DNA from 3 places in the Bradyrhizobium sp. USDA 4461 genome. Region 1 is predicted to be linked to each of the others. Evidence: riboswitches for the same ligand, from Rfam matches in the RefSeq annotation. Region 1 holds a riboswitch; each other region holds the start of a gene.
The links. A riboswitch is a leader RNA that binds a small molecule or an ion and turns the genes downstream of it on or off. The one in region 1 is predicted to bind glycine.
Positions count from the first base shown of each region.

Region 2: another riboswitch for glycine. It lies ahead of gcvT (glycine cleavage system aminomethyltransferase GcvT); the one in region 1 lies ahead of gcvT (glycine cleavage system aminomethyltransferase GcvT).
Region 3: another riboswitch for glycine. It lies ahead of ACVINW_RS26465 (D-amino acid dehydrogenase); the one in region 1 lies ahead of gcvT (glycine cleavage system aminomethyltransferase GcvT).

Region 1 covers NZ_JBSRXM010000001.1:5,548,529-5,558,342, reverse strand. The annotation lists gene ACVINW_RS25775 (cyclic nucleotide-gated ion channel) at 1-675, opposite strand, end outside; gene alaS (alanine--tRNA ligase) at 687-3,377, opposite strand; glycine riboswitch at 3,578-3,670, shown strand; gene gcvT (glycine cleavage system aminomethyltransferase GcvT) at 3,813-4,958, shown strand; gene gcvH (glycine cleavage system protein GcvH) at 4,972-5,337, shown strand; gene gcvP (aminomethyl-transferring glycine dehydrogenase) at 5,494-8,367, shown strand; gene ACVINW_RS25750 (acyl-CoA thioesterase) at 8,504-8,935, shown strand; gene ACVINW_RS25745 (hypothetical protein) at 8,973-9,215, opposite strand; gene recA (recombinase RecA) at 9,471-9,814, opposite strand, start outside.
Region 2 covers NZ_JBSRXM010000001.1:1,538,668-1,548,481, forward strand. The annotation lists gene ACVINW_RS07285 (flavin reductase family protein) at 1-1,011, opposite strand, end outside; gene ACVINW_RS07290 (cupin domain-containing protein) at 1,070-1,471, opposite strand; gene ACVINW_RS07295 (pyridoxamine 5'-phosphate oxidase family protein) at 1,881-2,393, opposite strand; gene ACVINW_RS07300 (glutathione S-transferase family protein) at 2,813-3,481, opposite strand; gene ACVINW_RS07305 (MaoC/PaaZ C-terminal domain-containing protein) at 3,771-4,277, opposite strand; gene ACVINW_RS07310 (ABC transporter substrate-binding protein) at 4,362-5,549, opposite strand; glycine riboswitch at 5,879-5,965, shown strand; gene gcvT (glycine cleavage system aminomethyltransferase GcvT) at 6,107-7,252, shown strand; gene gcvH (glycine cleavage system protein GcvH) at 7,269-7,634, shown strand; gene gcvP (aminomethyl-transferring glycine dehydrogenase) at 7,657-9,814, shown strand, end outside.
Region 3 covers NZ_JBSRXM010000001.1:5,685,025-5,694,838, forward strand. The annotation lists gene ACVINW_RS26440 (M20 aminoacylase family protein) at 1-1,154, opposite strand, end outside; gene ACVINW_RS26445 (M81 family metallopeptidase) at 1,160-2,680, opposite strand; gene ACVINW_RS26450 (ABC transporter ATP-binding protein) at 3,044-4,693, opposite strand; gene ACVINW_RS26455 (ABC transporter permease) at 4,871-5,758, opposite strand; gene ACVINW_RS26460 (ABC transporter permease) at 5,762-6,706, opposite strand; gene ACVINW_RS26465 (D-amino acid dehydrogenase) at 6,866-8,227, opposite strand; glycine riboswitch at 8,297-8,412, opposite strand; glycine riboswitch at 8,416-8,522, opposite strand; gene ACVINW_RS26470 (M20/M25/M40 family metallo-hydrolase) at 8,608-9,738, opposite strand.

The DNA of each region.
Region 1 (9,814 bases):
GAGCGGCGTCACCGGAACGACGTCGCCATACCCGACGGTGCCGAGCGTCACGATTGCCCACCACATCGCCTGCGGCATGGTGCCGAACTTGTCCGGCTGCACCTTGTGCTCGATGGCATAGAGCAGCGAGGCGAACAGCAGCACCGCCCCGGTCAGGATCACGACGCAGCCGAACAGCGTGCGCCGCTCCGCATGCAGCGCCGCCAGCAGCGAGCGCATCGCGGTCGAATAGCGCACCAGCTTGAGAAACGGCAGCATGCCGAACAGCACCAGCGCGGTCCTGTCGCCGATCGCGAGCGCAATGGCCGACGGCAGGAAGGCGAGCAGGTCGATCATGCCGAGCGCCGAGAAGGCGTATTCGCGCCGTGCCTGCAACGCCGTCATGTCGCGCAGGGAGTGGCCGACCACGCTCCAGAGCCGGGCGGCATATTCCAGCGCGAAGGCCGCCACCGCCGCGATCTCGATCGAGGCGAGCGCCCAGCCGAACTGCGCGTCGATCTCGGGCACCGAGACCAGGATCGCCGCCAGCACGTCGACCGCGATGATGGCGACGATGATCCCGGCAAACCGCGAACCGCCGGAATGCGGCAGGTCATCGCGTTCAAGCAACTCGTAAAGACGGTCGCGCAGCCGGGGATCGCTGATCGTAGGCTTGAGCGGAGCCGTCGCCACGATCAGCCTCTCCGTCAGGCGCCGGCCGATGCCTGTTGAGTCATGGCCTGTTCGATCGCCGACAGCGCGGCATCGGCCTTGGCGCCGTCGGGACCGCCGGCCTGCGCCATGTCGGGCCGGCCGCCGCCGCCCTTGCCGCCGAGCACCTCGGAGCCCTTGCGGACCAGCTCGACCGCGTTGAAGCGCGAGGTCAAGTCGGCGGTGACGCCGACCACGATGCCGGCCTTGCCGTCCTCGGTGACGCCGACGATCGCGACGACGCCCGAGCCGATTTGCTTTTTGCCGTCGTCGACCAGGCTCTTCAGATCCTTGGTCTCGACGCCCTCGACCGCACGCGCCAGCAGCTTGACGTTGCCGACCTCGCGGACACCGGACGCCGCGCCGTTCGACGCACCGCTACCGCCGCCCATCGCGAGCTTCTTCCTGGCATCCGACAGGTCGCGCTCGAGCTTCTTGCGCTCTTCCATCAGGGCCGTGATGCGCGCCGGGACGTCCTCGATCGAGGTGCGCAGCTCGGCCGCCGCGCTCTTCGCCAGCGCCATGGTGTCGTTGGCGTGCTTGCGCGCGTGACGTCCGGTCAGCGCCTCGATGCGGCGCACGCCGGAGGCGACCGCGCTCTCGCTGGTCACCGAGATCAGGCCGATGTCGCCGGTGCGGCGGACATGGGTGCCGCCGCAGAGCTCGACCGACCAGCCGAGCGCGTTCTGACCGTGCTCGCGGGCGCTCTTGCCCATCGAGACGACGCGGACTTCATCGCCGTATTTCTCGCCAAACAGCGCGCGCGCACCGGCCTCGCGGGCGTCGTCGACGGCCATCACGCGGGTCGTCACCTCGTCATTCTCGAGCACGACCTCGTTGGCGATGTCCTCGACGCAGGCGAGCTCTTCCGGCGTGATCGGCTTCGGATGCACGAAATCGAAGCGCAGGCGATCGGGCGCGACCAGCGAGCCGCGCTGGGCGATGTGATCGCCGAGCACCTGGCGCAGCGCCTCATGCAACAGATGGGTCGCCGAATGGTTGGCGCGGATCGCCGAGCGGCGCGCGTGGTCGACCTCGAGCTGCAGCGCGGTGCCGGCCTTCAGCGTGCCCTGCTCCACCGTGCCGACATGCACGAACAGATCGCCGGCCTTCTTCTGCATGTCGGTGACGCGGAACTTGACGCCCTCGCCGGTGAGCACGCCGATGTCGCCGACCTGACCGCCGGACTCCGCATAGAACGGGGTCTGGTTCAGCACGATCGCGCCGCTCTCGCCGGCCTTGAGGCCATCGACCTCGGCACCGTCCTTGACCAGCGCCGTCACCACGCCTTCCGCGCTCTCGGTCTCATAGCCGAGGAATTCGGTAGCGCCGAGCTTCTCGCGCAGCGGGAACCAGATGGTCTCGGTCGCCGCCTCGCCGGAGCCGGCCCAGGAGGCGCGCGCCTTCTCGCGCTGGCGCTCCATCGCGTCGGTGAACGCCGCCTGGTCGACGCTGATGCCGCGCGACTTCAGCGCGTCCTGCGTCAGGTCGAGCGGGAAACCATAGGTATCGTACAGCGTGAACGCGGTGTCGCCGTCGAACATGTCGCCCTTCTTCAGGCCGGCGCTCTTCTCGTCGAGGATCGACAGTCCGCGCACCAGCGTCTTGCGAAATCGGGTCTCTTCGAGCTGCAGCGTCTCCTCGATCAGCTTTTCCGCGCGCACCAGGTCCGGATAGGCCTGGCCCATCTCGCGGACCAGCGCCCAGACCAGGCGATGCATCAGCGGCTCGCTCGCGCCCAGGAGCTGCGCGTGGCGCATCGCACGGCGCATGATCCGGCGCAGCACGTAGCCGCGGCCCTCATTCGACGGCAGCACGCCGTCGGCGATCAGGAACGCCGACGAGCGCAGATGGTCGGCGATGACGCGATACGACGCGACGTTCTGCGCGTTCGGCTCATGGCCGAGCGCCGACGAGGCTGCGTCGATCAGATGGCGGAACAGATCGGTCTCGAACACGCTCTCGACGCCCTGCAGGATGCAGGCCATGCGCTCGAGGCCCATGCCGGTGTCGATCGAGGGGCGCGGCAGCGCCACGCGCTCCTCCTTCGTCACCTGCTCGTATTGCATGAACACCAGATTCCAGAACTCGAGGAAGCGATCGCCGTCCTCCTCGGGGCTACCCGGAGGTCCGCCCCAGATGTGCTCGCCGCGATCGATGAAGATCTCGGAGCACGGACCGCAGGGACCGGTATCGCCCATCGCCCAGAAATTGTCCGAGGTCGGGATGCGGATGATGCGGTCGTCCGAGAAGCCCGCGATCTTCTTCCAGTAGCCGGCCGCCTCGTCGTCGGTGTGGTAGACCGTGACCAGCAGCTTGTCCTTCTTCAGCCCGAAATCCCTGGTGATCAGATTCCAGGCGAGCTCGATCGCGCGCTCCTTGAAGTAGTCGCCGAACGAGAAGTTGCCGAGCATCTCGAAGAAGGTGAGATGGCGCGCGGTGTAGCCGACATTGTCGAGGTCGTTATGCTTGCCGCCGGCGCGCACGCATTTCTGCGACGTCGTGGCGCGCTGATAGCCGCGCTTCTCGACGCCGGTGAAGACGTTCTTGAACTGCACCATGCCGGCATTGGTGAACATCAGGGTCGGGTCGTTGCGCGGCACCAGCGGCGACGAGGCCACGATCTCGTGGCCGTTCGCCTTGAAGAAGTTCAGAAATGTCGACCTGATGTCGTTGACGCTGCTCATGTTCATCCAATCGGAAAAAGGGGCCGGCCAGCCGCAAAAAGGCGTCATTTTCCGGCCGAACGCTTTTAGACATTGCCAGCTGCGGTGTCCAGAAACTGTGCAGCCGGATCATGGGCTTGCCGCAACAGCACAAAGCCCGTTGATAGTCGTCCGGGTGCGTTGACAGCCTTGGCGGGGCCGTGTTTTGGTCCTACCTGTAAGTAGTCACGTCGGGAGAGACTGGCCCTGTCCTGGGCCGGCGCCGAAGGAGCAACCGCCCCGGAAACTCTCAGGCAAAAGGACCGCGTGACGTCTGACATCTGGAAAGAGGCGCTGGGGTTCTCCCCGATTGCGTCCGCCGACGGGATAATACTCTCAGGCACAGCGACAGATGGGGCTTTCTGCAGGTTTCTCAAGGGGAAATAGGTCCCCGGCGGGAACCGCGAGGGCCCTGTGATGCTTGTGCGCGAAACTTCCCCGCTGAAACAGACCCCGCTGCACGCGCTGCATCTGGCGCGCGGCGCCAAGATGGTGCCGTTCGCCGGCTATGACATGCCGGTGCAATACACGGCCGGCGTGCTGAGGGAGCATTTGCACACCCGCAAGGACGCCGGTCTGTTCGACGTGTCCCACATGGGACAGCTCGTGCTGAAGGCCAAATCCGGCAAGATCGCAGACGCGGCGCTCGCGCTGGAAAAACTGGTGCCGCAGGACATCGTCGGCATCGCGCCGGGACGGCAGCGCTACGCGCAATTCACCAACAAGGACGGCGGCCTGCTCGACGATTTGATGGTGGCGAATTTCGGCGATCATCTATTCCTGGTGGTCAACGCCGCCTGCAAGGACGCGGACGAGGCGCATCTGCGAGCGAATCTTTCCGACAGCTGCGAGATCGTGTCGCTGGCCGACCGCGCGCTGATCGCGCTGCAGGGGCCGAAAGCGGAAGCGGCACTGGCAAAGCTTTGTCTAGATGTCAGTTCGATGAAATTCATGGACGCCGGCCCGCGCCGCGTCGCCGAGATCGACTGCTTCGTCTCGCGCTCCGGTTACACCGGCGAGGACGGCTTTGAGATTTCAGTACCCGCGGACAAGGCGGAAGCCCTGGTCACCGCGCTGCTCGACAATCCCGACGTGCTGCCGATCGGGCTCGGCGCGCGCGACAGCCTGCGGCTCGAAGCCGGGCTCTGCCTCTACGGTCACGATATCGACACCACCACCACGCCGGTCGAAGGCGCGCTGGAATGGTCGGTGCAGAAGGTCCGCCGCAGCGGCGGCGCCCGCGCCGGCGGCTTTCCCGGCGCCGACAAGATCCTCGCGCAATTCGCTGATGGCGCCACCCGCCGCCGCGTCGGCTTAAGGCCCGATGGCCGTGCGCCGGTGCGCGAAGGCGCCGCGCTGTTTGCCGACGCCAGCTCGACCGAGCAGATCGGCAAGGTGACCTCGGGCGGCTTCGGCCCGAGCCTCAATGCGCCGGTTGCGATGGGCTATCTGCCGACCGCCCTCTCCGCGCTCGGCACCACCGTTTTCGCCGAAGTGCGCGGCCAGCGGCTGCCGCTGAAAGTCGCCGCAACGCCCTTCATCCCCAATACCTACAAACGCTGAAGGATCGATCCCCATGACGACGCTGTACACGTCCGACCACGAATGGCTCCGCATCGAGGGCGATGTCGCCACGATCGGGATTACCGATTATGCGCAATCGCAGCTCGGCGACGTGGTGTTCGTCGAACTGCCCAAGATCGGCCGCAGCCTGAAAAAGGCCGAGGCCGCCGCCGTCGTCGAATCCGTCAAGGCCGCCTCCGACGTCTATGCGCCGATCACCGGCGAAGTGGTCGAGGTCAACGAGGCGCTCACGGCCGATCCCGCGCTGGTCAATTCGGATGCCGGCGGCAAGGCCTGGTTCTTCAAGCTGAAGATATCAGACAAGGGCGAGCTCGGCGGCCTGATGGATGAAGCCGCCTACGCCGCGCACACCGCCTGAGAGAATGAAGCAGATTGCGACCACACACTCCCTGTCATCGCCCGACTTGATCGGGCGACCCAGTACGCCGCGGCCCTTCAGCTTAACCACTGCTGTCCCGGCGTACTGGATACCCCGCTTTTGCGGGGTATGACGGCTGACAACGAGGACCCCGTCATGAACGCGCCCTTCAAGCCGATCAACGAAGCCGTCACCGATTTCGTCCGCCGCCACATCGGACCGTCACCGCGCGACGTCAACGCAATGCTGGAGACGGTGGGCGCCGCGAGCCTGCAAGCGCTGATGAACGAGACGCTGCCGGCGTCGATCCGCCAGAAGGCGCCGCTCGATCTCGGCCGCGCGCTGAGCGAGACCGAGGCGCTCGCGCATATGAGCGAGCTCGCCGCGCAGAACCAGGTGTTCACGTCGCTGATCGGCCAGGGCTATTCCGGCACCATCCTGCCGGCGGTGATCCAGCGCAACATCCTGGAGAACCCGGCCTGGTACACCGCCTATACGCCGTATCAGCCGGAGATCAGCCAGGGCCGGCTGGAAGCGCTGTTCAACTACCAGACCATGATCTGCGACCTCACCGGGCTCGACGTCGCCAACGCCTCGCTGCTCGACGAGGCGACCGCCGCCGCTGAAGCGATGGCGCTCGCCGAGCGCCATTCGCAGGTGAAAGCAAAGGTGTTCTTCGTCGACAAGGAGGTGCATCCGCAGACGCTCGCGGTGATGCGCACGCGCGCGGCCCCCTTGGGCTGGGCGCTGGTCGTCGGCGATCCCCTCACCGAGCTCGACAAGGCCGACGTGCTCGGCGCGCTGTTGCAATATCCGGGAACGTCGGGCGCGGTACGCGACCTCCGGCCTGCGATCGCATCGCTGCGCGCCAAGGGCGCGCTGGCGATCGTCGCCGCCGACCTGCTGTCGCTGACGCTGCTGACCTCGCCCGGCGAGCTCGGCGCCGACATCGCGATCGGCTCGGCGCAGCGGTTCGGCGTGCCGATGGGCTATGGCGGACCGCACGCCGCCTACATGGCGGTGCGCGACACGCTGAAGCGCTCGCTGCCCGGCCGCATCGTCGGGCTGTCAGTGGATTCGCGCGGGCTACCCGCCTATCGCCTGGCGCTGCAAACCCGCGAGCAGCATATCCGCCGCGAGAAGGCGACCTCCAACATCTGCACGGCGCAGGTGCTGCTCGCCGTGATCGCCTCGATGTATGCGGTCTATCACGGCCCCGAGGGCCTGACCCATATCGCTCGCGGCGTGCATCGGCGCGCCACCGTGCTGGCCGCAGGCCTGCGCAAGCTCGGCTTTACGCCGACCAGCGAGGCGTTCTTCGACACCGTAACGATCGAGGCCGGTGCCAGGCAGATCGAGATCGTCGCCCGCGCGCAGGCGGAGCGGATCAATCTGCGCATCGGTACGACCACGCTCGGCATCGCGCTCGACGAGACCACGACGCCGGAGACCGTCGAGGCGGTGTGGCGCGTGTTCGGCGGCAAGCTCAGCTTTGCCGAAATCGAAGCGGCGGCGCACGAGGCGCTGCCGAAGGAGCTGCGGCGCACCAGCGCCTTCCTCACCCACCCGGTGTTCAACACGCATCGCTCGGAGACCGAACTGCTGCGCTACATGCGCAAGCTCAGCGATCGCGACCTCGCGCTCGACCGCGCGATGATCCCGCTTGGCTCGTGCACGATGAAGCTCAACGCCACCACCGAGATGATCCCGCTGACCTGGCCGGCGTTCGGCAATCTGCATCCGTTCGCGCCCGCGGATCAGGCCAAGGGCTATCACGCGCTGTTCAAGCGGCTGGAGCAGTGGCTGTGCGACATCACCGGCTATGACGCGGTGTCGTTGCAGCCGAACTCCGGGGCGCAGGGCGAATATGCCGGGTTGCTGGCGATCCGGGGCTATCACCTCGCGCGCGGCGAGCCGCACCGCAAGGTGTGCTTGATCCCCTCCTCCGCGCACGGCACCAATCCGGCCTCGGCCGCGATGGTCGGCATGGATGTCGTGGTGGTGGCGTGCGACGCGCGCGGCGACGTCGACGTCAATGACCTCCGCGCCAAGGCGGAGAAGCATTCGGCCAATCTCGCCGCCGTGATGATCACCTATCCGTCGACCCACGGCGTGTTCGAGGAGCATATCCGCGAGATCTGCGACATCGTGCATGCGCATGGCGGTCAGGTTTATCTCGACGGCGCCAACATGAATGCGCAGGTCGGGCTGTCGCGGCCCGGCGATTACGGCGCCGATGTCAGTCATCTCAACCTGCACAAGACCTTCTGCATCCCGCATGGCGGCGGCGGCCCCGGCATGGGCCCGATCGGCGTCAAGGCGCATCTCGCGCCCTATCTACCGGGTCATCCCGCAACCGACGGCGCAAATGCGCACGCCATCGGCCCGGTGTCAGCCGCGCCGTTCGGCTCGGCGTCGATCCTGACCATCTCCTACATCTACATCCTGATGATGGGCGGCGAAGGTCTCACCCGCGCCACCGAGGTCGCGATCCTCAACGCCAATTACATCGCCGCACGGCTGCAGCCGCACTTTCCGGTGCTGTATCGCAACGAGCGCGGCCGTGTCGCCCATGAGTGCATCGTCGACCCGCGCGGGCTGAAGACGAGCAGCGGCGTCACGGTGGACGACATCGCCAAGCGGCTGATCGACTACGGCTTCCACGCGCCGACCATGAGCTTCCCGGTGGCGGGCACGCTGATGATCGAACCGACCGAATCGGAATCCAAGTTCGAGATCGACCGCTTCTGCGATGCCATGATCGCGATCCGCAACGAAATCGCGGAGGTCGAGAAGGGCCGCTGGACCATCGACGCCTCGCCGCTGCGCCACGCCCCGCACACCGTGCACGACATCGCCGACGATGTGTGGGAGCGGGCCTACACCCGCGCCGAGGGCTGCTTCCCCGCGGGCGTGTCGCGGTCCGACAAATACTGGAGCCCGGTCGGGCGCGTCGACAATGTCTACGGCGATCGCAACCTGGTGTGCTCGTGCCCGCCGGTCGAGGATTACGCGCAGGCGGCGGAGTAAGCGCGGGCAACGATCAAGGATGGGCAGAGCCAACGGGCGCGGCTCCGTTGGCTCTGCCCATCCTGCAGCCCGGTTTTCATAAGGCGCGCTTGTCCGTGGGCGAACGACGGCGAGCAACGCCGCGGCAGGAGGAAGCATGCGCGAGGACTTCTGGTTTCATTTCCCGTTTCGCGTCCGCTATTCCGAGGTCGACGCGCAGGCCGTGGTGTTCAACGCCCATTACCTCACCTATTTCGACACCGCGATCACCGAGTATTTCCGCGCGCTCGGCTACGACTATCTCGGCGAGGTGGCGCGGACCGGCGTCGACTTCCACACCGTGAAATCGGTGGTCGAGTACAAGGCCCCGATCCGCTTCGACGAGGACATCGAGGTCTGCGTCCGCGTCGCCAGGATCGGCCGCTCCTCGATCAACCTTGCGCTCGCGATCTTCGCCAAGGGCTCCGATGATTTGCGCGCCACCGGCGAGATCATCTGGGTCGCCACCGACCAGAAGACCCATCAGTCGGTCGCGGTGACGGAGGATTTGCGGGCGCTGATCGGCAGCCGGGAAAAGGCGCTGGCGTAGGGACGAGTGACGCCTGCCGGCGCCGCGCGGATCAAGCCTACGGCGTGACCAAGGCGCGGCTCTTCGCGTCCCAGCGCCACAGCCGGTCGTTGGTCAACTCCGTGCCACCCCACCAGCGATGGATCGAGTTGTACTGGCTGAAGTCCAGCTCGCCATCCAGCACTTCCTGGCCGAAATCGGTCACCGACAGCCGGCTGTGCAGCGATCTTTCTCGGTGGGCCTTCCAATCATCCGCTCCTTGGATCTCTGCCGGAATCCAGCGAGGACCGGCGATCGACAATAGGCGAGTCCATCCAGCATCAGGTCTGCTTCTTGAAAATCGAACACGCCGCGTTCCCTGTACAGCTCACTCGAAAGCACACCCGGCTTGGTCTCGCCGAGACCTGCGCGGTTCAGATCGAGCCCGGATGGAAGATCAGACGCTTCATCGATCCAACTCACTGAACACTGGCACCAAAACCAAACAGGCGCCGAAGACGTCGGCAACTCAACGTCCTCAGCGCCCGCTTGCAGCGAAATCTTGGAGCTTTAAAGCTTACTCCTCCGTCGGCTCCTCGCCGTCGGCGTCGCGCTCCGGTGTGCCGGCGAGGATCTGCTCGGAGATCAGGCCGGAATTCTGCCGGATCGCGGCTTCGATCTTGGTGGTGATATCGGGGTTGGCGCGCAGGAACGCCTTCGAATTCTCGCGTCCCTGGCCGAGCCGCTGGCTGTCATAGGAGAACCAGGCACCCGATTTCTCGACGAGGCCGGCCTTGACGCCGAGGTCGAGGATCTCGCCCATCTTGGAGACGCCCTCGCCGTACATGATGTCGAACTCGACCTGCTTGAAGGGCGGCGCCAGCTTGTTCTTCACCACCTTGACGCGGGTGGTGTTGCCGA
Region 2 (9,814 bases), 4.0 Mb from region 1:
CTCACCAGCAGCGACTTTCTGGGCACATGTACCGCACGCACCCGTTCGACACGAGTACGGCACGTCCAGGCCGACCGTTTCCGCCAAGTCGAGCAAAGTGCCCTGCTCCTTCGTCCAGATTGCGGTTATCCCGGAGCGCGTGAACCGAACGTAGCAAGCTGTCGGTGCGTCAATAGCATTTCCTTCCGGCACAATCGGCCGCGGAATACAGGCCTCTCCGAGCCGTTGAATCTGTATCGAGTTTACGCCACGCATATTCGAGGCTAGCTCGGTTTCCGCCCAATTGGCGAACTCCGTCGGCCCGCAGACAAAAACATCACTCCCTTGATCAGAAAGCGCGTCCGCTATGAGGGAAGCACTCATAGGTCCGCAAAGATCGAAATCCCGTCCTTGCCGATCGTCTGCGAGCGGTTCAAGGAAGCAGCTCCGCCAATGGCTATTGCTAAGCTCCGACCTGAGCGACTCAACTTTGGTCTTCAGGCCGAACGTATTCGAATTGATGGTGGAGTAGAAAAAGCTGGCGCGGTGACGCGGCGCCCGGACGGCGAGCTCTTCCGCAACTGCCGCAATGAACGATTCACCTATACCCGAAGCGACAACGACGATGGGACGATCCAGACGCTCAGGTACCTGGAAGCTTCCTGTAGGTCCGTCAGCCCGCACCACGCCCCCACGATCCACTTGGTGGTACCAGTAGTCCGGCGCGTATGTATCTGGCACGGTCGGCCGGCCATCATGAGCGATCGTAATTCGATAGCTCTTCGGCTTGGCCGAGAAAGCTGACAAAAGGTATTCTCGCTCCCCGATTCCGGGGACGTCAACGACAAGCTGCTGGCCGCTGCGAAACGGCGCGAGCGCCGTGTCATCCTCGGCGGCGAAGTAAATCGAAAGAATGTTCGGAGTTTCCTCGACCTTACGAATGATTTTGTAGTTGCGTTTGGTCATGCGCCAACGTGAGGCTTTCCGGCGAAGACTTTCTGCGGCTTCCTTAGAGGCACCTTCGCTGCTCATGCAGCGAAAGCCCCCTCCAGACTGATCGTTCCTGACTCAGCCGGTAGCGGTGAGGCCGCTACTTCGCCTCAGTCTTGGCTTCGACACCGAACCCGGCTGTGTTACCGAACACGTTCGGCTTTCTGTACACCGCAAGCAGAATGCAGCCCTCATCGCTTCGCGTCTCGTGGTATGAGCCGGGCTGGCGCCATACATACTCTCCGGCGCGACAAATGCCGTCGTGATCGTAGAATGACCCTTCGAGCACAAAGCTTTGCTCGAGCTCCGGGTGCTGGTGAAACGGTAGCCGCGCGCCAGGTTCCCACTTGAGGAGACAAGTCAGCTCTCCAGCCTCGGGCCGCTCGTAAAGCACCTTGATCTGAATGCCCTCGAATTGAGACGGCTTCCAATCGATCGTTCCCGGCTTGACATACACTGATCCGCCAATCGTTGGTTCTTTGGTCTCGAATCGGGAGTTCATTGAGTTCTCCTTATCTTGTTTCCATTTTCGGTCGCTGGCGAGAAGAGCGGCGGCGTGCCGCGCAGAAGCCTGACTGCGAACTACAACTCATCGCGCGGTATTGCCAACGAACAATACTGATCGTTGCGATGAAGCATTTTCACATTTGTATGCGCAGAACTCGCAAGGTCATGATGGTTTGAAGTCAGCGCCAAGCTGCTTCAGCCAACGCGCTCTAACAACCGATTGGCCGACTTCAGCGCTCCGTGGTCTATCTGACAGAGTTACCTTTGAGATCTGGGGCATGTCGTGGTGCACGCCTAGAATCCGTAGAGCGTAGATCCTTGCAGATCGACACTCCCGCTACAAGCAAAGGCGTCCCAACAGCGTCTTTGAGCGCTGAGTGCCTGACCACGGATTCGTATCCAATCTACCGTTCGGGAAAATGCTTACCGCAATTGAAATCCCATGCTTCGACGTGCACGACAATAGCGCGCTCCGCCTTGGCGCCATAGTCCGGTACCTCAACACGAGCAAGTAGCATCCTGTCGTCCTCAACGACGACACCGCGCCCCCAGACCTTCAATCGACGGCGTTGTCGGTAGTCGACTATGAAGATGAACAGCCGATTGTTTTCCGACAGATTCCCAACCGTTATGTACTGTTGATTACCCGAGTAATCTGCGAATGCCAGTGTCGTTGGCCCCAAAACTCGAAGGAAGCCTTTGGGGCCGCCGCGATGTTGGACGTGCGGCCATCCATCTCGGTTCGCGGTCCCCAACAAAAAACTGTCGCATTCCGATATGAAGGAGCCACTGCGCTCGTCGAGAACCCTGTTCTCCGACTTTGTCTCCAGGGACGCGCAGAACTCCCGAGAGCCTCTCCTTGACTGCGCGGCCTTAACAGAATCGGTGAACGTCAACATCGTGAAAGCGCGAACCATGCGTGATATCCACCGAGGCATTTCTATACAGTTTTAACGAGCCACCTCTACAGCAAGGCTATCGCATTCGCGACAGTGCGCGCCATCGAACACGCCTCGCCTTTTCTGTTACTAGCGCTAACACGTCCAGACGCGGTGACTTCGACTGCAGGATCGTGTGAGTAGTTCTCGTTTGTTGCCTATTGCCGAATGAGGCTATGACCAGACTACCGCAACGACGATCGTTCATTGAATCGATCTGAATGAGGTGACGTGGGTGTTCTCTCCCTAGACTTCCCGGCGGCAACATTTGCCGCCGGGGCTCTTTTGCGTCCGTCTTGTCCGCAGTTCAGCGCAATTCGATGCCTGGCCCAACCAGGCAAGACATAAGTTTCCAGGCAGGCGTCCGTGAGCCTAGCGCACCACGCAGGGCTATACGCTCAGTACAGGCTAATTCTCTCGCGCTGAAACACTCGTTGAACGGCCGCGCGCCTCGTGACTCGTTCAGCGAGCTCAGTCCATCCGGGAAAGGAATTGCGCATGTCGAGCCCTATTCGACTTCCCCATCGGTAAAATACCAGTAGATAAGCATCAGCGATGGAATAGCTCTCGGGCACGGCCCACTCCCTACCGTCAGTCAAGATCGACTCAATGTAGGAGTACTGGTCGCGAACACTGTCCACGCCCTTGGCTTTCAACGGCCCGAATGCCTCCTGGTCAGAAACGAAGCGCAACGGACGCCAGATCTGCGCATATGCTGTAGCGTGCACGCTGCTGGACAGGTAGTTCATCCATTCCAGGCAACGCGCCTCGCTCGCTGGTGTCCGAGGCATCAGGCAGGCGTCCGGATTGGACCGCGCCAAATAGAACAATATGGCCGGCACTTCAGTGAGCACGTCAGGACTACCCGCAATCTGCCCGGGGACTCCACCAAGCACCGGCACTCGCGCCTTCGGATTTACCGCCCTCCACTTCGCTGTGGCCGTCATTTCCCCCTCATGCTCTCCGGCTGCTGACACCAGTTCTAGCTCGTAGGGCTGACCAATCTCCTCGAGCGCAATGTGAGCCGCGAGCGAACAGCTACCAGGCGAGTAGTAAAGTTTAAGCATGATAGGCTCTCTATCTTTTTCATCTCTGGGGCAGCTACCTAGCGATCCTTGTTTCGAGGACTGAAGGCATCGACGAAGTCCGAAGGACAAGTGATGACCGTTGTTCGAAGGAGGTTCCATTGCCATCTGACAACCTGAACTGATTGTCTCCAAGCACCAAATGACTGCGGATAATCCTCATACGCCTAGGCAAAACGGAGATTGCAACCAGACTAGCTGGGCCACTCCTGTCCACTGGTATCGTCGAGGCGAATGATCACTGGATGGCAGCGCACGCCGATCCAGACGGTCAGGAAGCGGGCGGAGCGGGCGGTGAACGTTTCAACAAGGTCTTGAGCACCATCGAGAACACGAGGGCCTTGTCCTCATCGAACAGCTCACACCTCGGATAGAGTGTTCCCCGATCGAGCTTGCTTTTCGACGGTTCCAGTCGCTCGACAGTCAAGACACCGCGCAGCCTCTGCCCTGCTCTGACCGGAGCGATCCATCGCAGGTCATCCACACCTGGAGAACCTAGGCACGACGCTCGATTGAGAATGCGATCGACGTAGAGGCGCATGAACAGCCCAGCAGTATGCCAGCCACTTGCAATAATGCCCCGATACGGAGAATGCCTGGCCCGTTCCTCATCAGTGTGAAAGGACTGAGGGTCAAATTGACTTGCGAAGTCTGCGATGTCTCTTTCGGACACCGATATCCAACCGAGCTCGATGACCTGCCCGACCCGAAAGCTTTCGTAGGTCAACAGTTGGTCAATGACCTGGCCTTCATTAGAAGATTGGAGATCGACCCGCATTTGAAATCTCGGTTTACGGCTAGTGCGATGCTATCTGGCGCTCGGGGGCGAGCAACATTCAGCTCGCCCCTCTTCAGCCCGATCTTATTGTACTGGAGGCAACGGCAGTCCGTTGACGATGGAAGTCGCCATCTGTCTAGGCCAGATAGTGTTCAATGAGCCCTTCTGCCACTGGTCAATTGAAACCGGGCACCTTTCATTCTGCCCGACCGCATCAAACTTGAGACCCCAGCCATTGGGATAAGTTCCGAGCGGAATATCTCGCGACATTGCTGCGTGACGAATGCTCTCGGCGGTCATCTCGCCTTGAATCTTTGGAATGACATCGTTCAGCAGCGAGTAGGCAGCACAGAAAGACATCGCGTTGAATCCAGATGGCTGCCTTCCGGTCAACCCTTTTAGCCGACTGACATACTCAACCTGCAGACGCCGGCCCGTCTCGTTCAGAGCGGCTGGCGCAACGAGCGCAGGAGCATTTGCAGACAAGATTCCTTCTGTCATTTCGCCAGCCAGGTTTAGAGTGTACAGACCAAATCCTGCGGAGGACGTCATAATGACCGGCGGACGATAGCCCGCCCTCTTCATCGCATCCAGAATTCCAACAGAGTCTCGAATGAATGAACTCGCAAACAGGACGTCCGGATTTTGTTCCTTGATCCGGCTGACGATGTTGTCGAAATCGAGATCGGCCCCATCGTACCTTGCGTCGTACGTGTACCGCTGTATTGGCTTGATGTTCTTTGCCGTCAGGGCCTTGACGGTCTCGTCGCCGCAACTCACGCCATACGCGCTCCCTTCGTTTATTACCATAACCCGAAGGTCGCTCTTCTTTGCCAGGAGCGGAGTGACCTCGTGCAGAACGTAGTCGACAGCAGCTTCCTCGACTGGAGTAGCATAGGTATTGGTACGAAACGTATATTTCGGCTTATGGTCGAACAGAGACGCCGTCCACGCGGTTTGGGTCCATAAGACCGCCCCATATTTCTCGCATACTTTCGACACTTCGATGCTGTGGTTCGACCCATAGCAACCGACGATCGTTCGCACTCCATCCTGAGTAATCATTCTTTCAGCTTGCTGCGCAGCTTCTTCGGGTGATGATCCGTCGGCCTTCACCCATTCAAACTTTCGAGACGATGCATCACGCGAATTGATGAAATGCAATGCGGCGTCTGCTCCGTCGAACGAGTCTTGGCCCAGTTCGGCGACGCCGCCAGAAAACATGAATATCGCACCGATCTTGGTTGGGACTGCACTTTTGTTGACAGGCATTTTGCTTGATCTCTCGCGATTGATAGAGGTTTGGGTCGGGAATGAATGAGCATTGAAACACTACAGGATTTGTTGCCGCTCTCAGCTCGATATCGGCTGACGCTTGACGTGAGCGGATCTAACGATGGAGAGGCAAGGCTCACATGGAGACAAGCCGCATTGATCTTTCAGAAACCTTGCTGAAAGCGGTTTCATGCGAACTCAGCGGTTCGTGCGATGTGAGCATTCCGGCGACTAGCGTGCCTTCAACGATCGGTTGAATGCTCAGGTACCGAGTGTGCTCGGATTGACAAGTCCGGCTTGGCTATGTTTCGTGAGCACTTCAACTGGCAATCACGTCGGGAGAGACCGGCTAGCGCCGGCGCCGAAGGAGCAACCGCCCCGGAAACTCTCAGGCAAAAGGACCGCGTGACGTCTGACATCTGGAAAGAGGCGCTGGGGTTCTCCCCGATTGCGTCCGCCGACGGGATAATACTCTCAGGCACAGCGACAGATGGGGCTTTCTGCAGGTTTCTCAAGGGGAAATAGGTCCCCGCGGGAACCGCGAGGGCCCTATGATGCTTGCGCGCGAAACTTCCCCGCTGAAACAGACCCCGCTGCACGCGCTGCATCTGGCGCGCGGCGCCAAGATGGTGCCGTTCGCCGGCTACGACATGCCCGTGCAATACACGGCCGGCGTGCTGAAGGAGCATCTCCACACCCGCAACGGAGCCGGCCTGTTCGACGTATCCCACATGGGACAGCTCGTGCTGCGGGCCAAATCCGGCAAGGTCGCCGACGCCGCGCTTGCGCTCGAAAAACTGGTCCCGCAGGACATCGTCGGCATCGCGCCGGGACGGCAGCGCTACGCGCAATTCACCAACAATGACGGCGGCCTGCTCGACGACCTGATGGTCGCGAACTTCGGCGATCACCTGTTCCTGGTGGTCAATGCCGCCTGCAAGGCCGAGGACGAGGCGCATCTGCGCGCGAATCTCTCTGAGAGCTGCGAGATCGTCTCGCTGGCCGACCGCGCGCTGATCGCGCTGCAGGGGCCGAAGGCCGAATCGGCGCTGGCGAAACTCTGCCCAGATGTCAGTTCGATGAAATTCATGGATGCCGGCCCGCGCCGCGTCGCCGACATCGACTGCTTCGTCTCGCGCTCCGGCTATACCGGCGAGGACGGTTTTGAGATTTCGGTGCCGGCCGACAAGGCCGAAGCCCTGGTCACCGCACTGCTCGACAATCCGGACGTGCTGCCGATCGGGCTCGGCGCGCGCGACAGCCTGCGGCTCGAAGCCGGGCTCTGCCTCTATGGCCACGACATCGACACCACGACCACGCCGGTCGAAGGCGCGCTGGAATGGTCGGTACAAAAGGTCCGCCGCAGCGGCGGCGCGCGCGCCGGCGGCTTCCCGGGTGCCGACAAAATTCTCGCGCAATTCGCTGATGGCGCCGCCCGCCGCCGCGTCGGCCTGAAGCCCGACGGCCGCGCCCCGGTGCGCGAAGGCGCCTTGCTGTTTGCCGATGCCGCCTCGTCCGAGCAGATCGGCACGGTGACCTCGGGCGGCTTCGGCCCGAGCCTCAATGCGCCGGTTGCGATGGGCTATCTGCCCACCGCCCTCTCAGCCGTCGGCACCACCGTTTTCGCCGAGGTGCGCGGCCAGCGGCTGCCGCTGAAAGTCGCCGCCACGCCCTTCGTTCCCAATACCTACAAACGCTAAACGCCAGAGGTTCTCCATGACGACGCTGTACACCTCCGACCACGAATGGCTCCGCATCGAGGGCGACGTCGCCACGATCGGGATCACCGACTACGCGCAATCGCAGCTCGGCGACGTCGTGTTCGTCGAACTGCCCAAGGTCGGCCGCAGCCTGAAGAAGGCCGAGGCCGCCGCGGTCGTCGAATCCGTCAAGGCGGCGTCCGATGTCTACGCGCCGATCACCGGCGAGGTGATCGAGGTCAATGAGGAGCTCGCGGCCGAGCCCGCGCTGGTCAATTCCGATGCCGCCGGCAAGGCCTGGTTCTTCAAGCTGAAGATCGCTGACAAGAGCGAACTCGGCGGCCTGATGGACGAGGCCGCCTACGCTGCCCACACCGCCTAAAGGATCAGCCGAGGATAAGCCCATGAACGCGCCCTTCAAGCCGATCAACGAAGCCGCCACCGATTTCGTCCGCCGCCACATCGGACCGTCCCCGCGCGACATCAACGCGATGCTGGAGACGGTCGGCGCCGCGAGCCTGCAGGCGCTGATGAACGAGACGCTGCCGGCGTCGATCCGCCAGAAGGCGCCGCTCGATCTCGGCCGCGCGCTGAGCGAGACCGAGGCGCTCGCCCATATGGGCGAGCTCGCCGCCCAGAACCAGGTGTTCACCTCGCTGATCGGCCAGGGCTATTCCGGCACCATTTTGCCCGCGGTGATCCAGCGCAACATCCTGGAGAACCCGGCCTGGTACACCGCCTACACGCCGTATCAGCCGGAGATCAGCCAGGGCCGGCTCGAAGCGCTTTTCAACTTCCAGACCATGATCTGCGACCTCACCGGGCTCGACGTCGCCAACGCCTCGCTGCTCGACGAGGCGACCGCCGCGGCGGAAGCGATGGCGCTCGCCGAGCGCCATTCGCAGGTGAAGGCGAAAGTGTTCTTCGTCGACAAGGAAGTTCATCCGCAGACGCTGGCGGTGATGCGCACACGTGCAGCACCTCTGGGCTGGGCGCTGATGGTCGGCGATCCCCTGACCGAGCTCGACAAGGCCGAAGTGATCGGCGCCCTGCTGCAATATCCGGGCACGTCCGGCGCGGTGCGCGATCTGCGGCCGGCGATCGCCTCGCTGCGCGCCAAGGGTGCGCTGGCGATCGTCGCGGCAGACTTACTGTCGCTGACGCTGCTCACCTCGCCCGGCGAGCTCGGTGCCGACATTGCCATAGGCTCGGCGCAGCGGTTGGGCGTGCCGATGGGCTATGGCGGACCGCACGCCGCCTACATGGCGGTGCGCGACACGCTGAAGCGCTCGCTGCCCGGCCGCATTGTCGGGCTCTCGGTGGATTCGCGCGGGGCACCCGCCTATCGTCTCGCGCTGCAGACCCGCGAGCAGCATATCCGCCGCGAGAAGGCGACCTCCAACATCTGCACCGCGCAGGTGCTGCTGGCCGTGATCGCCTCGATGTATGCGGTCTATCACGGCCCCGAGGGCCTGACCCATATCGCGCGCAGCGTGCATCGCCGCGCCACCGTGCTGGCGGCGGGCCTGCGCAAGCTCGGCTTTGCGCCTGTGAGCGAAGCGTTCTTCGACACCGTGACCATCGAGGCCGGTGCGAAGCAGATCGAGCTCGTGACCCGCGCGCAGGCGGAGCGGATCAACCTGCGGATCGGCAGCTCCACGCTCGGCATTGCGCTCGACGAGACCACGACGCCGGAGACCGTCGAGGCGGTGTGGCGCGTGTTTGGCGGCAAGCTCAGCTATGCCGAGATCGAGGCGGCCGCGCGCGAGGCGCTGCCGAAGGAGCTGCGGCGGAGCAGCGCCTTCCTCACCCATCCGGTGTTCAACACCCACCGCTCGGAGACCGAGCTGCTGCGTTACATGCGCAAGCTCAGCGACCGTGACCTCGCGCTCGATCGCGCGATGATCCCGCTCGGCTCCTGCACCATGAAGCTCAACGCCACCACCGAGATGATTCCGTTGACCTGGCCGGCGTTCGGCAATCTGCATCCGTTCGCGCCTGCGGATCAGGCCAAGGGCTATCACGCGCTGTTCCAGCGGCTGGAGCAGTGGCTGTGCGACATCACCGGTTATGATGCGGTCTCGCTGCAGCCGAATTCCGGCGCGCAGGGCGAATATGCCGGGTTGCTTGCGATCCGGGGTTACCACCTCGCGCGCGGCGAGCCGCACCGCAAGGTGTGCCTGATCCCCTCCTCTGCGCACGGCACCAATCCGGCCTCCGCCGCGATGGTCGGCATGGAGGTCGTGGTGGTGGCGTGCGATGCGCGCGGCGACGTCGACGTCAATGATCTCCGCGCCAAGGCCGAGAAGCATTCGGCCAATCTCGCCGCTGTCATGATCACCTATCCGTCGACCCACGGCGTGTTCGAGGAGCATATCAGCGAGATCTGCGACATCGTGCACGCGCATGGCGGACAGGTCTATCTCGACGGCGCCAACATGAATGCGCAGGTCGGGCTGTCGCGGCCCGGCGATTACGGCGCCGACGTCAGCCATCTCAATCTGCACAAGACCTTCTGCATCCCGCATGGCGGCGGCGGCCCCGGCATGGGCCCGATCGGCG
Region 3 (9,814 bases), 140 kb from region 1:
GGCATGCGTTTCTCGATGATGCGCGCGAACATGCTGGCGCCGATCGGCAGGATCTTGTCGTCGAGAACGTAACCGGGATTGTGCACGGGCACTGAACCATCGTGGCCGACCCAGAAATACGCACCGGGAACAGCCTGCATCATGTCTGCGAAATCCTCGCTGCCCATCTTGGGCGTCGAGCGGGTGATCACCTTGGCCGGATCAACCACAGTTCGCGCGACGTCCTCGACCACGCGGGACTGCTCTTCCTGATTGACCAGCACGCTGAAGCCGTCGCGGATCTCGACCGAGATCTCGGCGCCATACGCGGCGGCAAAGCCGGCAGCGATCTCGCGCATGCGCTTGCGGATCAGCGCGCGGATCTCCTCGGAGAAGCAGCGCACCGTGCCGCACATCCAGGCGTCGCCGGGAATGACGTTGTAGGCCGAACCGGAATGGATCTGGGTGATCGACAGCACCGCAGCCTGCAGCGGATCGACGTTGCGGCTGACGATCGACTGCAACGCCTGTCCGAGCGTCATGGCGATCACCACCGCGTCCTTGGAGCGCTCCGGCATCGCGCCATGGGCGCCATAGCCCTGGATCCTAATGTCGAAGAAGTCGGCTGCGGCCATCGCCGGGCCCGGCAGGATCGCGATCTCGCCATGGTTGAGGTCGGGCGCGTTGTGCAGGCCGTAGACCTCGTCGCAGGGGAACTGCTTGAACAGGCCGTCCTTGATCATGGCGCGCGCGCCGCCGAGGCCTTCCTCGGCCGGCTGGAAGATGAAGTGCACGGTGCCGTCGAAATTGCGGGTCTCGGCGAGATAACGCGCCGAGCCGAGCAGCATCGTGGTGTGGCCGTCATGGCCGCAGCCATGGAAGCGGCCGGGAATGGTCGAGCGCCACTTCAGGTTGGTGTTCTCTTCCATCGGCAGCGCGTCCATGTCGGCGCGCAGGCCGATCTTCTTGGTGCTGTTGCCCTTGCCCTTGAGCACGCCGACCACGCCGGTCCCGCCGAGGCCGCGATGCACTTCGATGCCCCAGCTCGTCAGCTTCTCGGCGACGATGCCCGACGTCCGCACCTCCTCGAAGCCGATCTCGGGATGCGCATGCAGATCCCGTCTGATGGCGGTGAGTTCGTCGGCAAAACTGTCGATGCGCTCAATGGTCGGCATGGTCTCTATCCGTTTGTGCGTGATGGGGAGGCGGGTGTGAAAGTCGGGCCGTTAGGCTTGATACGAATGCCCGGCCGCAAATGTTTCCACGGCAGCGTGGCGGGATCGGCGGGCATCGGCCCGGGCGCGGCGCAGATCAGCAGCTTTTCGGCGATCGGCTCGAAATCGGCGCGGAAATGCACCGAGCTCTTGTTGACCAGGATCTTCTGCGTGGTCGGCTCGATGCCGACATAGCGGTACATCGCCTGGTCCGCAAGCTGCGCCTTGTAGGAGCCGACCACCACGCGCACGTCGCCGATCCGCAGGCAGGCCGAAGGTCCCATATCCATGTCGCGGCCGCCGTAGAATGGCCCCGGCGCGACGAACCGGCCGTCGGAAAGCTTCTCGACGAGGAAGGTCTCGCGGTAAGGCGCATCGCCCGGAATACCGGACTTGCCGCCGAGATCGAGCGTGACCGTCGCACCGACGCCGGCCGCGTGCGCCGCGCGCGCCGATTGCGGGTCGCAGATCACGCCGGTGGCGGCACTTGCTCCGTTGCGCACCAGCGCACGCAGCATGCCCGTGGTGTCGGAATTGCCGCCGGCGCCGGGATTGTCCTGGGTATCGGCGATCACGATCGGCTTCGACGCCGATGCCGCTAGCTTCATCGCCAGCCGCACGCCCTCGTCGGGCGTATGGATCGGGCCGTCGAAATCGTTCTCGTGGCTTTCGACCAGCGCGGCGATGCTGTCGGCGGCGGCGTCGGCATCGGCCTGGGTCCGGCCATAGGCGAATACGCTCGGGCCGCAGTCCCTGATATCGGCGGCGGGAAAGCCGAACGCAAACGACAGCGTCGGAACCGCGTCGCTCTCGAGCGCCGCAAGCTTCTGATAGATGCCCTTGGCCGGCTGGTCGTTGGTGCATTGCCAGCTGATCGCGATCAGGAACGGCAGCTGCCGGAACGCCTTGGCGAGACGTTGCCCGGATTTGAGCAACAGGGCCAAATGCCTGGCGCAGGCGCGGCCGGTGTCGGCCATGTCGACATGCGGATAGGTGCGGTAGGCGATCAGTGCATCGGCATGTTCGATCATCTCGGGCGAGACGTTCGCATGCAGATCGAGGCTCGCAACCAGCGGAACGTCCTTGCCGATCGCCTTGCGCACGCGGGCGAGGACTTCGCCTTCGCCGTCGTCATAGTGCTCGGTCACCATGGCGCCGTGCAGGTCGAGATAGACGCCATCGATCGGCCCGGCGGCGACGATGCCGTCGACCATGTCCTTGACGATCCGCTCGAAGGCATCCTTCGTCACATGTGCCGACGGGGTCGCGCCGGTCGCAATCGTCGGCACCAGCTCCCAGCCATTGGCTTCCGCCGCCTCGACAAAGCCGGCGAGGCCGGCATTGATGTTGCGCATCACCTTGAGCACCTCGGCGCCGCGCGTCATCGACGGCCAGCCGCCGCCATGCACGAAGTCGTCATAGGTTGCCTTCGTCGGTGCGAAGGTGTTGGTCTCGTGCAGGAAGCCGCCAACGGCAATGCGGGTCATCAAGTTGGTCTCGATACGTTTCTTCGATCAAGGTGCGACTGGAATGGTTCGCACCACGATCCGGCCTCGTTGGTTGGAGCGCGATCTTTCGGGAAAACCAGTGCCCACCTTCCAGGTCATGCTCTCGCGCGCGACGTTAAGCGTGTCGTCGCGCCAAGCGCAAGCCGCGGAGCACTGCCGGATTTGCATGCCCTCAGCGCAGTCCGTCATTGCGAGCGGAGCGCCGTGGTGGCCCGGATGAAGCGAAGCGCAATCCGGGGACCTGCGCGCCGGATCGATCGCCCCGGATTTCGCGGAGCCTGTCATCGGGCGCGCGTTCGCGCGACCCGTTGGCTCCATCCGGGCTACGGGACAATTAAAGACCTAGGCCGTTGCCACAATGGCTTCCGAAACGGGACGGAAGTTCGCAAAATCCCAGCCGCGGCCCGGCGCCGCATCGAGCAGCGCGCGGGTGTAGGCCTGCTGCGGGTTGGTCAGCACCTCCGCCGCCGGTCCCTGTTCCACGACACGGCCGCGCTGCATCACGGCGACGTCGTCGCAGATCTGGGCGGCGACGCGCAAATCATGCGTGATGAACAGCAGCGCGATGCCCAGCCGCCGCTGGATTTCGTCGAGCAGCTCCAGAACCTGCGCCTGCACCGAGACGTCGAGCGCGGACACCGCTTCGTCCGCCACCAGCACGTCGGGATCGAGCGCCAGCGCACGTGCGATCGCGATGCGCTGGCGCTGGCCGCCGGAGAACTGGTGCGGGTAGCGCGAGATCGCGTCGGGCGGCAAATGGACCAGCTCGAGCAGCTCGCGGGCCCGTGCCAGCGCATCCTTGCGCGGCATGCCGTAATTGATCGGGCCCTCCGCGATGCTCTCGCCGACGGTGACGCGCGGATTGAGCGAGCGGTAGGGGTCCTGGAAGATGATCTGGATCTTCTGGCGATGCGGCTGCAACAGCCGCCGCGACAGCTCGGAGATCTCGCGGCCGGCAAGCCGCACGCCGCCGGAGGTCGGATCGATCAGGCGGACGATGCAGCGCGCCACCGTGGATTTTCCGGAGCCGCTTTCGCCGACGATGCCGAGCGTGCGGCCCTTGCGCAGCGTCAGCGTGACGTTGCTGGCGGCGGAGACCTCGCGGGCCTTGCCGTACAGCGAGCGCTCCCGGTAGACCTTGCTGAGCTCGTTGGCTTCCAGCACCACCGGCTCTTTCGTGTCGGGGCGTGGCGCGCGCGGCACGAGGCTCGGCACCGAGGACAGGAGGTTGCGGGTGTACTCCATCTTCGGCGTGCGCAGCACCTCCTGCAGCGGGCCGGCCTCGACCAGCCTTCCGTGGCGCATCACCGCGACGCGGTCGGCGATCTCCGCCACCACGCCCATGTCGTGGGTGATGAACAGAACAGCGGTGCCGTGATCGCGTTGCAGGTCGCGGATCAGCGTGAGGATCTGCTTCTGGGTAGTAACGTCAAGTGCCGTGGTCGGCTCGTCGGCGATCAGGAGCTTCGGTTCCAGAACCAGCGCCATCGCGATCATGATGCGCTGGCGCTGGCCGCCGGAGAGGCGGTGAGGGTAGGAGGAGAAGATGCGCTGCACGTCTGGCAGCCGCACATGCTCCATCATTGCCAAAATCTTCTGGCGCCGCGCGCGGGCGTCGAGATCGGTATGAGCGCGCAGCACCTCGTCGATCTGGCGTCCGACCGGCACGACAGGATTGAGCGCGGTCATCGGCTCCTGGAAGATCATCGCCATCCGCGTGGCGCGCAACTGGCGCAGCCGCCGGTCGGTGGCGGTCAGCAGCTCCTCGCCGACCAGTTTGACGCTGCCGCCCGACGGCACCAGCGTGCCCTTCTGCAACAGGCCCATCGTGGTCAGGGAGGTCACCGACTTGCCCGAGCCGCTTTCGCCGACCAGGCACAGCGTCTCGCCCTCGTGCACCCTTAGCGAGAGGTCGTCGATGATACGGTGCGCATCGGCCTTGCGGCCGAGGCCGACGACGAGGTTGTTGATGTCGAGGACGACGTTGGTCATGTCAGGCTCTCTTGGCGCGGCTGTGAGGAGCGAAGCAACGGGAACTATCCAATGTCATTCCGGGATGGTGCGCCAGCACCAGACCCGGAATCTCGAGATTCCCCGATGCGCACTGCGCATCTGAGGTTCGATGCTTCGCATCGCCCCGCAATGACGGCTTCAGAAGCGCTGAAGCCGTCACTTGCCCTCACGCTGCTTCATGCGGGGATCGAGCGCGTCGCGGGCGGCGTCGCCGATCAGATTGATGCTGAGAATGGCGATCGAGAGCAGCAGTCCCGGCCAGAAGATCAGCGACGGCTTGACCTGGAAGAAGGCGCGGCCCTCGGCCATGATGTTGCCCCAGGTCGGCGTTTCCGGCGAGATGCCGGCGCCGAGGAACGACAGGATCGCCTCGGTCAGGATCGCGGATGCGCAGACATAGGTGCCTTGCACGATCAGCGGCGCGATCGTGTTCGGCATCAGATGCCGCCACATGATCTTGGGCAGGCTGGAGCCGAGCGAGATCGCGGCCTCGACATAGGGCTCCTCGCGTGCGGTCAGCACCACCGAGCGCACCAGCCGCGCCACCCGCGGGATCTCGGGGATGGTGATCGCGACCATCACGGTCCAGATGCTGGCGCCGGACAGCGACACCACGGCGATCGCAAGCAGGATGGCGGGAATCGCCATCAGGCCGTCCATCACGCGCATCATCACCGCATCGACCCAGCGGAAGAAGCCGGCGACCAGGCCGATCACGAGCCCGATGGCGATCGAGCAGACGGCGGCGCCGAGCCCGATCACCAGCGAGATCCGCGCGCCGTAGATGACGCGCGACAACAGGTCGCGTCCATAGGCGTCGGTGCCGAGCAGATATTGCGCGCTCGACGGCTTCAGTCGCTGCGACGGCGTCAGCAAGAGTGGATCATGCGGCGCAAGGAGCGGCGCGAAGATCGCCATCAGGATGATGAGGGCAAGACAGATCGTCGCAACCGCGATGATCGGCGTCGAGGTCAGGAAGCCGAACTTGACGCGGAACGGCCGGGTGACGGGAATCGAGGCTTCGGGAAGGGTTTCGATCGCCATTGCTCAGTACCGGATACGAGGATCGAGCAGGGTGTAGGCGACGTCGATCAAGAGATTGACTGCGACATAGATGCCCGACGTCAACAAGATCATCGCCTGGATCACCGGATAGTCGCGCGCCAGCACCGCGTCGACGGTGAGGCGGCCGATGCCGGGCAGGTTGAACACGCTTTCGGTGACGACGACGCCGGAGATCAAGAGCGCGAAGCCGGAGCCGATCACGGTGATGACCGGGACCGCGGCGTTGCGCAGCGCATGGCGCAGCAGCACGCCGGTCTCGCCGATGCCCTTGGCGCGCGCGGTGCGGACGTAGTCCTCACCCAACACGTCAAGCATCGAGGCCCGCGTCATGCGCGCGATCAGCGCGACATAGATGAAGGAGAGGGTGCAGGTCGGCAGGATGATGCGTTCGAAGAACGGACCGAAGCCGGCCGAGATGCTCTTGAAGCCCTGCACCGGGACCCAGCGGAACGGGTAGATCGCAAACACCTGGATCAGCACATAGCCGATCACGAACACCGGCACCGAGAAGCCGAGCACCGACAGCCCCATCACGCAGCGGTCGATCCAGGTGCCGTGCTTCCATGCCGCAATGACGCCGAGCGGCACTGCGACCAGGATCGAGAGGATGATGGTGGCGAGCGCGACCGAGATCGACGGTTCGAGGCGCGGGCCGATCATCTCGAGGATCGGCTTGTTCGAGATCAGCGAGACGCCGAGGTCGCCATGCAGCAGCTTCGCGACCCAGGTGTAGAACTGGATGTAGATCGGCTCGTTGAGACCGAGCGAGGTCCGGATGCGTTCAAGCTGTTCCGGCGTCGCATTGTCGCCGGCGAGGATGGCGGCGGGGTCGCCCGGCGTCAGCCGCAGCAGCAGGAACACGAACAGGGCCACCACGCCCATCACGGGAATGGCGGCGAGGATGCGGCGAAGCAGATATCCGAGCAAATTGGATCCGTTGGGTTGTGGTCGATGAAGTCCCCAGCGGGACCGTTGCACACCGGACCGTAGCACAGATGGTAGCAAACACAGGGTAGAAGTTGAGCAAGTCCCGTGCCATCGGTGCTGCGGTTTTTGCGGTGCAGCTAGTCGGTCCTGCTGGTGTGATTAGTCCTCCGATGACGTGCGAAGCAGTCCACTGGAAGGTGGATTGATTTCAGCCTTGCGAGCATTGGCAGGTACATCGTCGAGCCCGCGACCGAACGCCGGCGCCATCGGCGGCGTATCGAGATCGCGCCAGTCGTCGATCGCGCCTGCGACCATCTGCGCGGTCGCGGCGGATAGCGTCCAGCCGAGATGACCGTGGCCGGTGTTGTAGAACACGCCTGGAATCCGGCCGGCGCGCACCACCGGCATCATGTTCGGCATCATCGGACGCAGCCCCGCCCACGGCACGACTTTGGATGTATCGACCCCGGGGAAATGATGGCGCACCCAATCCACCAGCGGCTGGATGCGGTCGGCCCTGATATCGCGGTTGAAGCCGTTGAACTCGGCGGTGCCGGCAATGCGGAAGCGGTCGGCGCCGAGCCTGCTGGTGACGATCTTGGCGGCTTCGTCGAGCAGACTGACGGTCGGCGCGGCGTCCCGGCTTTGCGGCGCATCGAGCTGCACCGTGATCGAATAGCCCTTCACCGGATAGACGTTGACGCGGTCGTTGAGTAAGCCCGCGAAGCGGCGGCTCGCCACGCCCGCGCAAATCACGAGGCCGTCGGCCTGCAATTCGTGCCGCGTCGCGGGCTCGGCATCGTGCGACGCGGTTTCGTTCCAGCCGATGCGGAAGCCGTCGTCGCCGCGCGCGACCGTGTCGACGTCGGCCTCATGGATGAAGCTCGCGCCGCGCCGCGCACAAGCCTCGGCGAGGCCGCGCGTGAACTTGTGGATATCGCCGGTGGCGTCGGACGGCGTGAAGAAGCCACCATAGCAGGCGGTTTGCAGCGCGGGTTCGATGCTGCGGATCTCGTCCGGTGTCACCGGCCGGCGGTCGAGCCCGCCTTGCTGCAGCAAGGTGTTGACCCGCAGGCCTGCCTCGAAGCCGGCCTTGTCGTGATAGACGTGCAGGATGCCGCGGCGTTCGAGATCGAAGGCGATGTTCTCGCGCTCGGCGATCGAGAACAGATGCTTGCGCGCTTCGATGGCGAGCCGCGTGGTCTCGATGGTGTTGCTGCGATAGCGCGCGATGCCACCGACGAACTCGCCGATCCAGGAATATTTGTGCCAGCTCGGCTTCGGGTTCATCAAGAGCGGCGCGTCGCTTCTCAGCATCCAGCGCAGCCCCTTGAGAATGGTCGCCGCGCTGTTCCAGACTTCGGCGTTGCTGGCGGACAACTGTCCGCCATTGGCGAATGAGGTTTCCATCGCGGCGTAGCGATGCCTGTCGAGCACAGTCACCTTGTAGCCGCGTTCGAGCAGGGCATAGGCCGTCGTCACGCCGGTGATGCCGGCGCCAATGATCGCAATGTGAGGCATGATGGTCTTCAGGCTCCCGTGTTGTTAGAGTCGCCGAACCACCGGTGAAACCGGGTGTTTCGACGCCCCATCTGTCACGGTACCTGAGAGCTTGATCCGCACCGGGCCGGGGCCCGGACGCGAACTATCCCCTTCGGTGGACGTCACGGCCCTTGATCTGCGGCCATGTCCGTCTCTCTCCAGATCGTCCTGACGATACAGTCCTTTTGCCTGAGAGTTTCCGGGGCGGTTGCTCCATCGGCGCCGAAGCTGACAACACGAATGTTGTCGCCTCGATCTCTCCCGCATCGTCGCGTTGGACGGCCGGACCGTAGGCGAAGCCTTAAAATTGGACAAGGCTAAATTTCGATCCGGCAGTGCCAACGTGTTGTGCAGTGCAATCAGTCCAGCGTCGCCAGCAGCGCCGCCATCAGGCGGCCGCGCTCGGCCAGGCTGTCGACCTCGATATGCTCGTTGAGCGTATGTGCATCGGCGCCGCGAACGCCGAGACCATCGAGCGTGGGGATGCCCATCGCACCGGTGAAGTTGCCGTCCGATCCACCGCCGGCGCTGCCGTGCGGAAGATCGAGGCCCATCCCGGCCGCAAGGCCCTTTGCCTTTTCGTATAGAGCCATGGTGCCGGCATCCGGCTCCCACACCGGGCGCGTGACGCCGCGCGTCACCTTGAAGGTTACGTCGTTGGCGGTGCCGGACAGCGCCAGCATGCGTTCGACGCCGCGATCGAGATCGGCCTGCCGCTTGGCCATGCTGAGCGCTTCGCCGGTGCAGGTCGTGGCGACGCAATTGACCCACTGGCCGCCATGCACGATGCCGACCGAGAAGGTGCAGTCCTCGGTGGTCATGCCGTCGATGGCGATGATTTGACGGGCCATTTCGCGGATCGCGGAGCGGCCGGAGGACAGCGTCGCGCCGGCATGGCTCGGCTTGCCGGTGGCTTCCAGATTGAAGCGCGCGATCGCGTAGCGGCCGGTGACGACACCGTTGTTCGGCCGGCCGGGCTCCGGCACCAGCACATATTTGTTGCGCGCGGCTTCCGCCTCGATGATGTCGCGCGTCGACGGTGTGCCGACCTCTTCATCGGGTGTGAACAGCACGGTGATCGGCAACGGCGTCGTGAAGGACGCGCGGGCCAATTGCCTGATGGCCTCGATCGACAGATAGTTGCCGCCCTTCATGTCGAAGATGCCGGGCCCGAAGCATTTGTTGCCTTCGCGGCGCCATTTGAGCTTCTCAATGGTGCCGACCGGGTGCACGGTGTCGAGATGGCCTGATATCAGGATGCCGGGCTGACCCTGCTTCGGATGCGGAAAGCGGGCGCGGACGCAGCCGGCAAAGCCCTGGCGTCCGGCGATGCGTTCGATCGTCGCACCCATGACCGCCATCTCGCGCGCGGCGAGATCGAGCATGCGCTCGACCGCAGCCGCGTCCCAGGTCGGGCTCTCGCATTCCACCCAGCTGCGCAGGCCCTGCAGCATCGCTTCGGAGTCAAAGGGGAGATTGGCGGGGTTCATCGTTGTTCTCTCTTGTTGTTCTGACGGCGCCGGCATCGCGCGGCGCTCACGAAAATCTCCGCCGACGATTTTGTAA